Regions from separate parts of the Vibrio navarrensis genome, predicted to be linked through region 1. Evidence: predicted binding sites of a transcription regulator. Region 1 holds the regulator's gene; each other region holds the start of a gene.

Region 1 (3,713 bases):
GTTGGCTGATATAGTCGCTAAGGAGCTGCTGTTGAGCTTTGGCATTTTCTAAAGTGAGGTAGGGAGCAAAATGGTAGACCAAAATAGCCATCACACTGACTAAAATAAGGCCAAAAAGCATTTTTCTATTCATCGCATTTTTCCAAGTTTAATTCTCTAATCTAAGACAGGGAAAAGCACAAAAAAATTTCAGGCAAGGCGAAAAAAACTAAGCAGAGTAAAGAGGAAGCGGAGTAAAGAAAAGCCACTTCGTTGCAGAGGTGGCTTTCAGAAACTTACTCAAGCTTAAGAGGAAAGCTTATTAACTAACTCATCTCGGCGTTTTTGAGGGATGACGCTCCAGTGAGTTCCATTGATAGCGCCTTCTAACGCCCACAACAGCTCAAGGCTAACACTTCCACTGTGCGTGTTTTTGATCGCTTCATAAGCCCCAACAGAACCGTGCATTTCCAACTGCTCAACCGTTTCAATACCTGCTTTTTTCAGCATGCGCTCAGTCGCCAGCCTTAGATTTGGCAAATCTTTCAGACGATCGGGTTTGGCAACGGCTTGAAGCTCTTTCTCTTTTCGGGCGCTGTCCAAAGCTTGTCTTGCGACGCTCATCAGTGCAGTCTTGTTATCCCAAAGGGAATCGGTTACCGCGTAGTATTTGGTAACAACAGGGAAGCCACGTTTTTTGTAAACATAAGGCTTAAGGCCCTGTTTTTCGAACAATGAGGTTGTGTTTTGATCCGCGCGAATATGAAGCTGATCTTTGACGACCAATGCAAACATGGTCTCATCTGCAAAAAGGCCGAATCCGCCAAACATAGAGCGAGATTTTATCGCACCAAGTTGCTCAAAAAGCTTCATTGAATCTTTGAGTATCGGTTTATCCATGATGTGTTATCTCGGTGTAATTATAATTACGCCACCCATAAATCAGGTCCGAGAGATTAGCAAACCAATGCATACAAGATGTCATTAGAGAGTCAACTCAATGTAATGCATTTTTGCCATCGGGAACCCCGCTACCTACCAAACAACATTTGGTTTAGGCCGGAGGCTTTGCGTCCCACCTTTTCAGATGGTTTGCCCTGTGCGTGACAGCTAAAGGATACGATTTCTATTGGACTAACATCACATTTTAGAATTAAAAGTGTGATCTTGGTTCAGGTAATAGTTTGCGGAAAATGAGCCAAAACTCGTGTACGAAAATATCTTGTTATTTGTCACAATAATGATTTTGTTTTGACACAAAAAAATAGACGCCGAATAGCGTCTATTTTTTAACAATGTCAGTTCAGTTTTTTAACTGTGTCGCGAATAACGATTTCTGGATGCATCTCAAAAATGCGTTTATCGTGCTCTTTGTCTTTAATGCGCTCAAGTAGAATTTCAAATGCATTTTTACCGACACGACGTTTTGGTTGGTGAATGGTGGTAAGCGGCGGAGAGAAGTACTCGGCCAGTTCAATATTGTCGTAACCGATCACCGACATGTCTTCAGGAATACGGATACCGAGCTGTTGCAAACGGCTCATTAGGCCAAGTGCCATGGTGTCGTTAAAGCAGAAAATGGCCGTTGGACGATCGTCCCAAGAGGCGATCTTATCAGCGACCAATACGGCTGTATCACATTCAAAGTTACCTTCTAAGATCCAATCTTGATTGACCGCTAGGTTTGCCTCTGCCATTGCGCGTTTAAAACCAAGAATTCGCTCCTGACACGCGGCTTTTTCGAAATGACCGCTCAGGCAGGCAATTTTGCTGTGACCGTTATCAATCAGATATTTGGTTGCGAGATAGCCACCTTCTTCTGAGTTGTCGATGATCTTGTCGGCTTGCGAGCTAATCGGGCCCCAGTCCATGATTACTTTTGGAATATCGGCGTGTCTATCGAGCATTTCACGCAGCTCTTCGGTCAAATCTGAACACATCACCAAGATACCGTCGACGCGTTTTTCAGCCAGCATGCGGATATAGTCGCGCTGCTTTTCATAGATGCCACCAGTGTTACATAGAATCAAGGTATAGCCTTGGCGGTAGCAGTAGCTTTCTACGCCGTCAATCACTTCAGAGAAAAAGAGATTGGTTGACTGAGTAACGAGCATGCCAATAGTACGAGTCGTATTGCATTTCAAGCTGCGTGCGACGGCGCTAGGCGCGTAATTGAGTTCATCCACCGCCTTCATCACTTTTTCTTGCGTTGTTTCTGCAACAAAGCGGGTTTTATTGATCACGTGTGAAACTGTCGTGGTTGATACGCCGGCTAAACGTGCGACATCTTTAATTGTGGCCATAATTTTGTCCTGTCCAAGGTTACCGCGGGGAACATTGAGCCGGGTAACGCTCTTGCTACCTTTCTTCGAATCGGTCTTGAACATGGAGAGACCCAAGAAAAGCAGCAGCTTAGCTAAAAAAACACAAAAACCGCTGTTTTTCAGCGGTTTGCATTAAATTCATATTTTATCGTTTGCGGTCTCAATTTTATATCGAGATACGTCAGCAGGCAACCAGCTCAGCACGCGAATATTGTATCCGTGTTCACACTTTATTGGTTAATCTTCAGTCGAGTGATTGCTCTATTGATAGGCCTGTAATTATTATCCAAGTAAATAGTCACTGTCCAGTTTACAAAATGCAATTAATAGTTTTGCAACGCTGGTGTAGAAGTCAAACTGGTCGTGTTGAAGACACTGCTGGTGAAATTGCGGCAGCCAAGACAGCAGCATATCTTCAATGAACTGTTGCTGCTTGGCAAAGGCGGCTTCCATATGGCGCTCTTGCTCCAGCTCATTCGAACGGATAATCAGATGGCCTAAAAAATCCAGTTGAATAGCGAGATGATCCGCAGGTTCATTGAGAGTGTCGCTCACTCTCACGCCGTGCTCTGTCATCAGCTTTTCCATCATTCTGGCTGGTTCGGCGTTGAGTAACCCTGATTGGTCGAGGTAAACGGAAGCGTAGGGTAGAGCGCCATGTTTTGCGCTTTTCAGAAACAGATCGCAAAAGTCTGCGGCCAGTTCAAGTTGAGCATCTTTACGCTCAAGCAGTTTATTCAACGTTTGTACCAGTTGCTGCACTTCAACCCGCAAACGGTCATTTTCTGCTAAACCACAAAGAAATGAGCGAATCTCTGCGCTGTGATATTTGTCCAGTTCCACTTGGCTCAACTCTTTGGCGAAAAGGCTTGAAAGCCACCAGTAAATTTCGGCACGCTTTTCGTTGAAGGCTTTGATCTCTTGCATTTTCTTTGTGCTCCTCAAGGTTTCTCTTATTAGTTTAACCAATAAAAATGAACAGCGGTCACCCTGATTATTAATGGATTATTTAATTATATGTCGGCTTGTAAATGGGTGAAAAATAAGCTTGTCTTGAATCAATAAAAGCCGAGATTATTGTGCTAACTTTGCTCTGACGCTAGAAATGTGACTGTTTATGAATAGAATGAATCGGCGTAGAGAAGAATGACAGAAAGTGGTGTAAATGAGCTATCACGTATTAGTCGTAGAAGATGATGTAGTGACACGAGCCAAATTGGTGGGTTACTTCCAAAATGAAGGATATACCGTCAGTGAAGCAGAGAGCGGCGTAGAAATGCGTGAGGTATTGAACAGCCAAACCATCGATTTGGTGATGTTGGACATTAATCTCACTGGAGAAGATGGCTTGCTTTTGACGCGGGAACTGCGTGGCCAATCGGATATCGGCATCATATTAGTAACAGGCCG
Region 2 (3,713 bases), 1.2 Mb from region 1:
ATCAGTGCGCAGATCGTAAGTGCCAGCATGTGCAATCGAGTGGTACTGAATCCTAAAGAGGACGATTAAACAACAAAGGGGCCATGTGCTCCTTTGTTATCTTCGTTATCATCAGCGATTGAATTAATCACGCCATTTGCTGGCAAAGGCTTGCACGGCCGGAAACGCATCGGCGTCCAGCACTTTGGCTAACGCGCACAAACGGCGTTGCAGTTCACCGCTGTAGTCACCGCACACATTGATGTGTCCCATCTTGCGTCCAGTCCGTTTTTCTTTGCCATACCAATGAACATGGCAGCCAGCCATCGCGAGCACCGACTCAGGCAAACTCTCTTCGCCGAGAATATTGATCATCGCCGTTTCACGCACCAGCTTGGTACTGCCAAGTGGCAGGCCACATACGGCACGCAGATGATTTTCAAACTGACAGGTCTCCGCGCCCTGCTGTGTCCAATGGCCAGAGTTATGTACTCGAGGCGCGATTTCATTCACCAGCAGTTGCCCATCGACATCAAAAAACTCCAGCGCCAGCACACCCACGTAATCGAGGCTCTCCGCGACCGCGGTAAACATCTGCTTTGCCTGGGCTTGCAGCTCTGGCGCATCAATTGCGGTGGAAAGGCTCAGAACGCCGTTGGTGTGTACGTTCTCCGCTAAAGGATACACTTCGACGTGGCCATCTTTGGCTCGTGCGCCGACTAACGAGACTTCACGGTTAAAAGGGACAAACTCTTCAGCGACAATCGCTTGGGTTGGCGTGGCCGCAATGCATTCGGCCATTTCCTTCCAGATAGCCTCCGCCTGAGTGGCGTCTTTCAAGCGCCACTGGCCTTTGCCATCATAGCCACCCAAGGCGCTTTTGAGCACCATAGGTACACCGACATGCTCTATCGCCCGAGAAAAATCTTCACGCGTCTCAATGATGTAGTAGTTTGCATTGCGCGCACCTGCGTTATCCAACAACGCTTTTTCCAAGCGACGATCACCACCAGCTTTAATCGCTTGCGTGCTAGGTAGAAACTTGCCACTCGCTTCACACACATCAAGTACATCATGGGGAATGTGCTCGAACTCTGCGGTAATCACATCGACTTGTTCAATGGCATTTTCTAAGCCATAGCCGAGCAGGTGCTGAGTCAGAGGGTGGACGATATTACCGCTTGCCACATCGTAGGCGGAGATCTGAATATTCAGTGGCGCACCAGCCAGAGACATCATGCGAGCCAATTGACCCGCACCAAGAACCAGTACATGCATGGGATTAATCCTCGGCCGGATTTGGATGAGCAAGGACGCTTTCGGTTTGCTCGGCGCGAAACGCTTCGACTTTTGCCATAATAGCCTCATCATGGGTGCCGAGAATTTGCGCAGCTAATAACCCTGCGTTGGCCGCCCCTGCTTCACCGATCGCCAATGTGCCAACCGCGATGCCTTTTGGCATTTGTACGATGGAGTAGAGCGAGTCCAGCCCAGAGAGCGCGCGCGATTGCACCGGAACGCCAAGTACAGGCAAACTTGTGAATGCGGCGGTCATGCCGGGTAAATGAGCGGCGCCGCCTGCACCAGCAATGATCACTTTGAGTCCGCGCGCTTTGGCGGTGGACGCGTATTCAGCCAGAAGTTGAGGGGTGCGGTGTGCAGAAACGACTTTGGTTTCGTATTCAACCCCAAATTTGTCCAGCATTTCTGCTGCCAATTTCATGGTTGGCCAATCCGATTTAGAACCCATGATGATACCGACTTTCATCTCAAACTCCTTCAAGCTGCATAATTGGGTGAGCTGATAAAATTTGTGCGCATTATACGGGGTTTTTGATGCCAAGCAAACGTTTGCGTCACTTCGCCAATCGCTGAGCTCAAGTAATTCCTTTTCGCTCACTGAGAGAATTGTTTGTACACTGAGAACGAATCAAACAGTGGGTAGATATGGGATGGACAATTTTCAACAGGTACTGCGTGCTTTACAGCAAGGCGAAGTCATCGCTTACCCTACCGAAGGGGTATTTGGTTTGGGCTGCGATCCGGATAACAGTAGAGCGATCGGTAAGCTGCTGGAAATCAAACAGCGCCCGGTCGATAAAGGGCTGATTTTGATTGCAGCCAATGTTGACCAGTTATGGCCCTACATCGACCGAGACGCTCTGACTGACATCGAGATCGAACGCATGCAGCAAAGCTGGCCGGGGCCGTATACGTGGGTGGTTCCTGCCAGCACGTCTGCCTCATCTTGGGTCACGGGACAGTATGATACGGTCGCGGTGCGTGTCAGCGATCATCCTTTAGTGCAAAAGTTGTGCATCGCCTTTGCAAAGCCGTTAACCTCTACCAGCGCCAATCTGTCCGGGCTTCCTGCCTGCCTCACTTTGGAACAAGTGCAACAGCAGTTGGGCGATAAAGTTCAGGCCATACTCATTGGTGAAACGGGTGGGCGAACAAAACCGAGTGAAATTCGCGATGTGCGAAGCGCACAAATATTAAGACAGGGATAACCCTGCATTGCTTCAAAGGTAAGTAAAGAATGTCAGCAATCAATAAACAAGCAGTGAAGCAGTATTTGATGGCACTGCAGGATGCAATTTGTCAGCAATTAGAACAAGAAGATGGACGAGCGGTGTTTGTCGAGGATGCTTGGCAGCGTGAACCCGGAGAAAAACTGGGCGGTGGAGGCCGCACGCGGGTAATGCGTGATGGTGATGTGTTTGAGCAAGGTGGGGTTAATTTTTCTCACGTTCAGGGCCAAATGATGCCAGCTTCTGCCACAGCACATCGCCCGGAGTTGGCTGGGCGGCGTTTTGAAGCGATGGGCGTGTCTTTGGTGATGCATCCGAAAAATCCTTATGTACCCACCTCACACGCCAACGTGCGTTTTTTCATCGCCGAAAAAGAGGGCGAAGCGCCGATTTGGTGGTTTGGTGGCGGTTTCGATCTGACGCCTTTCTATCCGTTTGAAGAAGATTGCCAATCATGGCATGACACGGCCAAAGCGCTATGCACGCCGTTTGGTGAGACGGTTTACGCTGAGCACAAGGCGTGGTGCGACCAATACTTCTTCTTGCCGCATCGCAACGAAACCCGCGGTGTGGGCGGTTTGTTCTTTGACGATCTGAACCAATGGGAATTTGATAAATGCTTTGATTACCTTAAGGCGGTGGGGGAAGGCTATTGTCAGGCGTATTTGCCAATCGTCGCACGTCGCAAAGTGCTTGAATATGGTGAGCGCGAGCGGGAGTTCCAACTCTATCGTCGAGGTCGTTATGTAGAATTCAATTTGGTCTATGACCGCGGCACCTTGTTTGGTCTGCAAAGTGGCGGTCGAACTGAGTCGATATTGATGTCTATGCCGCCATTGGCTCGCTGGGAATATGCTTATCAGCCACAACCGGGTTCGGCGGAAGCACGCTTGTATGACGAGTTCCTCCAGCCGAGAGATTGGTAACGCTTTTCTCCTCAAGGAGATAATGATAGGGTCATCGAATTAGATGGCCCTGTTTTGTTTTTAAGGTAAGGAAATGACCCAGCAACTTGATCGCTATGCGGTGTTTGGTAACCCGATCGGGCACAGTAAATCGCCGTTTATCCATACCCTGTTTGCTCGCCAAACCAATCAGTCCTTAAGCTATACCGCAGAGCTCGCTCCGCTGGATGGTTTTCAGTCCGCCGCAAACGCCTTTTTTGCCACAGGTGGAAAAGGGTGTAATGTGACGGTGCCGTTT
Region 3 (3,713 bases), 190 kb from region 1:
CTTCATCATTTCATCATTTCATCATTTCATGTAACCGCTTTTTTGGCCGTCCATCAAATGCTCCTACTTGTCGCTTTGCATGAGAAAGAAAGGGAATAGCAGTGGGAAAGGCGCGAACCGCGTAGAGAAGAGTTACAAGAAAATCAGGGAGAAGAGAAAGAATAAAGGCAGACAGCATCGGCTTTGTCCAGAAGTGACAATGCTATCTGCCAAGTTCAATGGCGTAGACGAATTACAAGCTTAAGATCACACCAGCAATCGAGGCGCTCATTAGGTTTGCCAGCACACCAGCGGCAATGGCGCGAAAACCATAGGTCGAGATAAAGGTACGTTTCTCCGGCACTAAGCTACCTAAACCACCAATCAGCATCGCCATGGTCGAAATGTTGGCGAAACCACACAGCGCAAACGTCACAATCGCTTGAGAGTGAGCACTTAGTTGCTGTTTCACTTCCATCAACTGAATAAAAGCGACAAACTCGTTAACAACGATCTTATTGCCAATCAATGAGCCTGCGGTGATCGCTTCTTGCCAAGGAATACCTAGCAGCCACGCGACGGGAGCAAATAAATAGCCGAGGATCAGCTCAAAACTCAGGCTGATACCAAACCAGCTGCCAATCCAACCCAACATGCCGTTTAACAGCGCAATCACACTGACAAACGCCAGCAGTGTCGCGCCCACCGCAACGGCAATGCGTAGCCCCGACATCGCGCCATCGGCCATCGCTTCCACCACATTGGTGGCTTTTGGCATTTCAATGTTTTCCATCTGTGCCGCTTGTGGCTCAGTTTCTGTCTCTGGCATGAGGATCTTCGCCATTAACAGGCCCGCTGGTGCCGACATAAACGCAGCAGCAATCAGATAGTTCAGTTCTACACCGAGCGAGGCATACCCGACCAAGGTACCACCAGCAACCGAGGCAAGACCACAAGTCATCACTGCAAAAAATTGCGAATCACTCATGTGCTTTAGGTACGGTTTGACCACAAGGGGGGCTTCAATCATGCCGACAAAAATATTCGCCGTCGCGGAGAGCGATTCAGCCCTTCCCGTACCGAGCAGTTTCTGTAGGCCACCACCAATCAAATTGATCACTTTGGGCATCAAGCCAATGTGATACAGACCCGAGATCAGCGCGGAGAAGAAAATGATGATCCCAAGCACGTTAATGGCGAAAGTGAAACCGCCGGTTGCCAAACCGCCGAACAGAAAAGCGATGCCTTCCTGCCCATATTTGATCAATCCTGACACAGCGCCCGTCACTGTATTCAGCGCATTTTTGCCCGCAGGAACATAGAGCACAAGTAAGGCAAACGCGACTTGCAGACAAAACGCCAGTAGTACTGTTTTCAAACGAATGTTTTTTCTGTTGGTAGATAATAGCCACGCGACAACGAGAATGGCCACAATACCCAGTAAAGAGTTCATAGAAGGTTTCCAGAGAGAGGGGGAACAAGGAAGGCGCGGATTGTATAGTGACAAACGCGGGATGCAAGTCGGGAATGTTAATAAAGTGGAACAGGAAGAACAGCAGCCAACGCCTATACACTTAACTCTTTGAAAAAAATCAAGATAAACGTTTGCTATTTGGTATTGTTTCCATATAAGGAAAATGTTTCCCAACAGAGAAATAATATGTGACGAAAATCACTCAATGCGCAATGGTGATATAAGGCAACAGCTTTTGATCCCAGTGACATGGTGCGCCGATCTTTTGCCGAATAAATTCGATCACCGCTGAGGTTTTCTTTGGCATGTGTTGACGACTTGGGTAGACCGCATAAAACGGCATTTGCTGGCTGGCGCGCCATTCTGGCAATAGCTGAATCAGTTTTCCGCTGCGAAACTCATCACTCAGCAAATAGGTGGCAAGATAGCCTATCCCCCATCCGGCAATCGCGGCATCGCGCACTGCTTCGGCCAAATCAACGGAATAGTTGCCTGCTACTTTGACGCATAACTCTTCGTCGGCGCGGCGAAAAGCCCAGCTGGTGTAATCACGTTCCCAACTGCGATAAATCAAACAGTTATGCTCGCTAAGGTCCGTTGGATGTGCAGGCGTGTCGTGACGCATTAAGTAGTCGGGTGACGCAGCAACCACGAATTGGCAATCGGCCAAACGCTGGGCAATATACCCCTCTGGCAATTTCTCGTGGTTGGTGATCCACACATCCAGCCCTTCGTCTAACATATCCACTTTATAATCAAACAGGTGCAATTCGACTTGCAATTGTGGGTAGCGCTGACGCAGCTCGTCAATCGCAGGCAGCACATGCAAGGTACCGAAAGATTGCGACAAACCGATACGCACCAAACCAGCCACCTCATCACGCTGGCTCTCCATTTCAGACTGCGCATTGTTCACCGCTTGCACCACCTGATGGCAATGACGATAAAAGCTCAGCCCTGCTTCGGTCGGCGTAAAACTGCGCGTGGTGCGCTGAATCAGCTTGATGCCAAGCGAGGCTTCGAGTAACGCAAGCTGCTTACTGACGTGTGAAACCGACACACCCAAGCTTTTCGCCGCCTGAGTGAAGTTGCGATGTTTAACCAAGGCGGAAAAAACCACCATTTGTGCTGCGCGTTCAGATAACATGTTGTCGTTAAGAAGGCCTTGCCATCACGCAACGCATGAGACAAGCCTAAGTTGGTGGTTAATCTTTAATGCGATCAGCCAGATGGCTAACGGCCAGAGCGAAGTAGTGAGAGCGGTTCCACTTCATTAGTACATTGTAATTGTTGTACACCAAGTAAGCCCGGCCATTTTCATCATCCGGCATCACCAGCCAGGCTTTGATATCTTGATTGAGCATCGGCAACGCCCCGCCCACATAATTGGTAATACCTAGCTTTTTCCACTCTTGCAAATACTTACCTTTGGCTTCTTCCCTGCCCTGCAAGGAAAGGTCAAACCCTTTAGGGATTCTTACTTGCCGCCCCCAAGTGTACTTGTCATCCCAACCAGACTGGCTGAGATAACTAGCGGTCGAGGCAAATACATCGTGGGTATTGCTCCAGATGTCCTTTTTGCCATCACCATCGCCATCAGCAGCGTAGGCCAAAAACGAACTGGGCATAAACTGACATTGCCCCATGGCACCCGCCCAAGAGCCTTTAAAATTCTCGTATTCAATGTGTCCTTGATCGAGAATCTTCAACGCCGCCATGGTTTCGGCGCGGAAAAACGCCTCGCGTCGCCCTTCATAGGCCATAGTCGCGAGCGCGTCGACCACAGGAAAATTGCCAGTAAATTTACCGAAATTACTTTCTACGCCCCAAAGCGCGACAATAAAGCGCGCTTGCACGCCATAGTGTTCAGCAATTTGCTTCAGTTCTGCGCCATGTTTTTGGTAGAGATCTTTCGCCTGCTGTACTTTCCAATCGGGCACCGCGCGTGGAAGATACTCATCCAGCGTCAGTTTTTTTTCTGGTTGATTGCGATCCGCTTTTACCGCTCGGGGCTTGTACTCGACATTGTGAAACGCCTGCGCAATGGTTTGTGCGCTAATACCTTCCGAGCGCGCTTGTGCTTTCAAGCGTTCAATATACTGCTCGAAACTTTCCGAGTTCGCCCATACCGAAGCACTTAGGCTCATACCGAGCATCGCTGTTAACAGTGTTCTCATATTGCCCTCCTTGAGCCAATCGGCCCGCAAAACCAGCCACGCCGTTAATCTGACTTCTGCTGCGCTTTGCGTTCTTTATGTTG
Region 4 (3,713 bases), 1.1 Mb from region 1:
ATACCAATAACTGTGGCAATTGTCACGAATATTGCGCAAACGTTTGCGCGGAGTTTATTTTAGCCCGAAAAAGTTAGCTCGCGTTTTATCGCGAGCTAAACAATCACATTCTGGCCAAGAGAATTTGGGCTTGTTCGATCATCTTCTTACGACCGAAAATCAAGTGGCGACGTTTGCCGCCAACCTGACGCCACAATACGGCGCAGCGAATACCAGAGAGCAGTAGTGCCCGAACCTTATGCTGATTGGCGGTTTGACGCAGCACAGAAGGGGTGCCGTTTACCTGAATGCGTGGTCCAATGGGACTCACTACGTCAAGATAAACGCTCGCCAAGTTGCTGATCATCTGCTCTTCGAGGAGATCGTAATGCTCGGTTTGACGCTGTAACATCTGGATTCTGTCGCCGAGCTGAGCCATCGCATCGTTACGACGTACCAGCTTTCTTTCCAAGGCCATCAGACTGATCAGATAGCGAGTAATTTCGTTGCCAGAAGGGGTACTGTCGATGCCTTTGACCAGACATTCCAACCCCAATTTGAGGCTTTGCTCATGGCCGAACACATCCAGTGTGTTCGCTGGATTGGTATTCACGATGGCTTTCATCGACGTTGCAAAGGCATCTTGATCACAATGTCCGTTTTTCGCCACTTCTTGAACCAGTGCTACAGCTTGGCACATGCCAGCAAAAGCGATAGTGCGGTCATAAAGTGTATTCGCCACGTAACGTCTCCTAAGCTTGAGTGTATGGAATGCGTTTTTCGATGATACCGCCACCAAGGCAAACGTCGCCCTGATAGAAAACCGCCGATTGCCCTGGAGTCACGGCAATTTGCCCCTCATCAAAGATCACTTTAATGTTGTCATCATCAATAGGAATGATTGTACAAGCAATATCTTGCTGGCGATAACGAGTTTTTACGCTGCATTTCATCACTTCGCGAATTGGCTCACGATCCACCCAGTGCAGTTGAGAGGCGACTAAGCCTTCAGATTTCAATAGCGGGTGCTCTTGCCCCTGTACGGCGATGAGCACATTGCGTTTCAGATCTTTTTCGGCGACGAACCAAGGCTCTTCATTACCGCCACCGCCTTTGCGGCCACCAATGTGCAAGCCTTTACGTTGGCCCAAGGTGTGGTACATCAGGCCTTGGTGCTGACCAACGACTTCACCCTCTGGCGTTTCAATGTTACCCGGTTGGGCAGGCAGATAGCGGCTAAGAAAATCGGTGAATTTACGTTCGCCGATAAAGCAAATACCGGTCGAGTCTTTTTTCTTCGCAGTGATCAAACCTTGTTCTTCAGCGATACGGCGTACTTCGGGTTTTTCCAGTTCACCAACCGGGAAAAGGCTGCGCGCCACTTGGTCGTGGCTCAGGGTATACAGAAAGTAACTTTGGTCTTTATTGCCATCCAAACCACGCAGCATTTGCGGCTTTTCACCGTTAGCGGGGAAAGTACGACGCACGTAGTGACCCATCGCAATGTAGTCTGCCTCAAGAACTTCATCGGCAAACTCAAGGAAGGCTTTGAACTTAATTTCTTTGTTACAAAGAATGTCTGGGTTTGGCGTTCGACCTGCTTTGTACTCGGCAAGGAAATATTCGAACACGTTGTCCCAATATTCTGCGGCAAAATTAATCGTATGCAGGTGAATGCCAAGTTTATCGCAAACAGCTTGAGCGTCCGCTAAATCTTCGGCTGCGGTACAATACTCAGAGTTATCATCTTCTTCCCAGTTCTTCATAAACAGGCCTTCGACTTGATAGCCTTGTTGCTTGAGGAGATAGGCAGAAACCGATGAATCTACACCGCCGGACATGCCAACGATGACCTTCTTTTGGCTGTTATCAGACATTACTTAACACCACTTCAATTAACTGGACGCAGATTCTAACAGAAAGCACACAGCGGCAACAGATCCGCGACGGCAATCACAAATCGTTTTGCCGAATTTTTCCGCAAAATAGTTCTCCAAAAGAGAATAGAGTGCGTAGAGAAAAGCGAACTGTGGCATAGTGAGCCAAATTTCAAATCGGAACAGAGCCTATGAGTAACGAAAACCAGTTTATAGAAGAAGCAGAATTGATTGAAGTGATCGAAAATCAACTCGAAGATGGCAACCCAGTTAAAGTGAAAGAAACCTTGATGCGTTTAATGATGACTGGCCATTCGCGTGAGGAAGCCATTGCGATGATGGCATGCGCCGTTTCAATTGAGATTTTTGATGTGATGCGAAATGAAGGAAAATTTAATCTCAAACGTTACGCCGAGCATCTCGATCAGCTACCCGATCTTGGCTTTATGGAAGGGGAATAATCGCACGCAAAAGAAAAAGAGCAGAGCAAACGTTTGCTATAATTGCCTTTATTGCCGCTGGTTAGGCAGCAGGTTAGAATCCGCTCTCTTTTTTAACCCCTTACTCAGACGAGCACTATGAAATTTCCCGGACAACGCAAATCAAAGCATTATTTTCCTGTACATGCCCGCGATCCGCTGGTGAGCCAAGCGCAGGAAAGCAAACGAATGACGCGTACACATGTTATCGGTATTGACCAAACTTTGGTGGATATTGAAGCGAAAGTGACGTCAGAGGTGATTGAGAAATACGGTCTGAGTAAAGGTCACTCATTGGTTATTGATGACCAAACGGCAGAAGCACTTTATCAGCAATTAAAACAAGAGAATTTGATTACCAACGAATATGCGGGCGGGACGATAGGAAATACATTGCATAATTACTCTGTATTGGCCGATGATCGCTCAACGCTACTCGGTGTCATGAGCCAAGATATTAAAATTGGCAGCTACGGTTATCGTTATTTATGTAATACATCCAGCCGTATGGATCTAAATTACTTGCAGGGTGTGGATGGAGCAATAGGTCGCTGTTTTGCGCTAATTACCGAAGACGGTGAACGAACGTTCGCGATCAGCGAAGGTCAAATGAATCAGCTAAAGCCGCAAAGTATCCCTGAAAAGATTTTTAAAAAAGCATCTGCCTTGGTTTTGACGGCTTATTTGATTCGTTGTAAGGAAGGCGATCCTATGCCGGAAGCCACAATGAAAGCGATCGAATACGCGAAAAAATACCATGTGCCCGTTGTACTAACCCTTGGCACTAAGTTTGTTATTCAGGAAGATCCGCAGTTTTGGCAATCATTTATTCATGATCATGTCACGGTAGTAGCGATGAATGAAGATGAAGCCGAGGCATTAACCGGTGAAAGCGATCCGCTTGCTGCTTCAGATAAAACTCTCGACTGGGCAGACTTGGTATTGTGTACGGCGGGGCCGCTTGGATTATTTATGGCGGGTTATTCCGAAGAGAGTGCAAAACGTGAAACATCACTGCCTCTTTTGCCTGGCTGTATTGCTGAGTTTAATCGCTATGAATTTAGTCGCCCGACGCGAAAGGCGTCATGTGAAAACCCGATTAAGGTTTACTCACATATTTCACCATATATGGGGGGCCCTGAGAAAATTAAAAATACCAATGGTGCGGGCGATGCGGCACTTTCTGCGGTGTTGCACGATATGGCAGCGAATAAATACCACAAAGAGAATGTGCCCAACTCAAGCAAGCATGTGCACGAATTTCTCACTTATTCATCTTTTTCTCAAGTGTGTAAGTATGCAAATCGTGCCAGTTATGAAGTTCTTGCTCAGCACTCACCTCGTTTGTCACGTGGCTTACCAGAACGGGAAGATAGCT

The links. Region 1 encodes PurR, which represses purine synthesis genes. Its sites were predicted from a motif close to TNANGNAAACGTTTNCNTNA; they were not measured.
Region 2: a site for PurR is predicted at 1,819-1,838, ahead of purE (5-(carboxyamino)imidazole ribonucleotide mutase). Genes of this name have one in related genera too.
Region 3: a site for PurR is predicted at 1,609-1,628, ahead of I3X05_RS04395 (NupC/NupG family nucleoside CNT transporter). Genes of this name have one in related genera too.
Region 4: a site for PurR is predicted at 2,339-2,358, ahead of I3X05_RS10790 (inosine/guanosine kinase). Genes of this name have one in related genera too.

The regions. Positions count from the first base shown of each region.
Region 1 covers NZ_CP065217.1:1,144,042-1,147,754, forward strand. Annotated here, with positions in the region: gene I3X05_RS05165 (TVP38/TMEM64 family protein) at 1-133, opposite strand, end outside; gene I3X05_RS05170 (TfoX/Sxy family DNA transformation protein) at 286-879, opposite strand; cyclic di-GMP riboswitch class I at 998-1,086, opposite strand; gene purR (HTH-type transcriptional repressor PurR) at 1,278-2,282, opposite strand; gene torD (molecular chaperone TorD) at 2,586-3,230, opposite strand; gene torR (two-component system response regulator TorR) at 3,469-3,713, shown strand, end outside.
Region 2 covers NZ_CP065217.1:3,474,167-3,477,879, reverse strand. Annotated here, with positions in the region: gene I3X05_RS16495 (DNA topoisomerase family protein) at 1-56, shown strand, start outside; gene I3X05_RS16490 (5-(carboxyamino)imidazole ribonucleotide synthase) at 124-1,257, opposite strand; gene purE (5-(carboxyamino)imidazole ribonucleotide mutase) at 1,262-1,747, opposite strand; gene I3X05_RS16480 (L-threonylcarbamoyladenylate synthase) at 1,932-2,489, shown strand; gene hemF (oxygen-dependent coproporphyrinogen oxidase) at 2,519-3,436, shown strand; gene aroE (shikimate dehydrogenase) at 3,510-3,713, shown strand, end outside.
Region 3 covers NZ_CP065217.1:958,721-962,433, reverse strand. Annotated here, with positions in the region: gene I3X05_RS04395 (NupC/NupG family nucleoside CNT transporter) at 233-1,432, opposite strand; gene I3X05_RS04390 (LysR family transcriptional regulator) at 1,656-2,600, opposite strand; gene I3X05_RS04385 (lytic murein transglycosylase) at 2,659-3,630, opposite strand; gene I3X05_RS04380 (YcgL domain-containing protein) at 3,675-3,713, opposite strand, start outside.
Region 4 covers NZ_CP065217.1:2,253,915-2,257,627, reverse strand. Annotated here, with positions in the region: gene hflD (high frequency lysogenization protein HflD) at 104-721, opposite strand; gene mnmA (tRNA 2-thiouridine(34) synthase MnmA) at 732-1,856, opposite strand; gene I3X05_RS10795 (hypothetical protein) at 2,048-2,317, shown strand; gene I3X05_RS10790 (inosine/guanosine kinase) at 2,435-3,713, shown strand, end outside.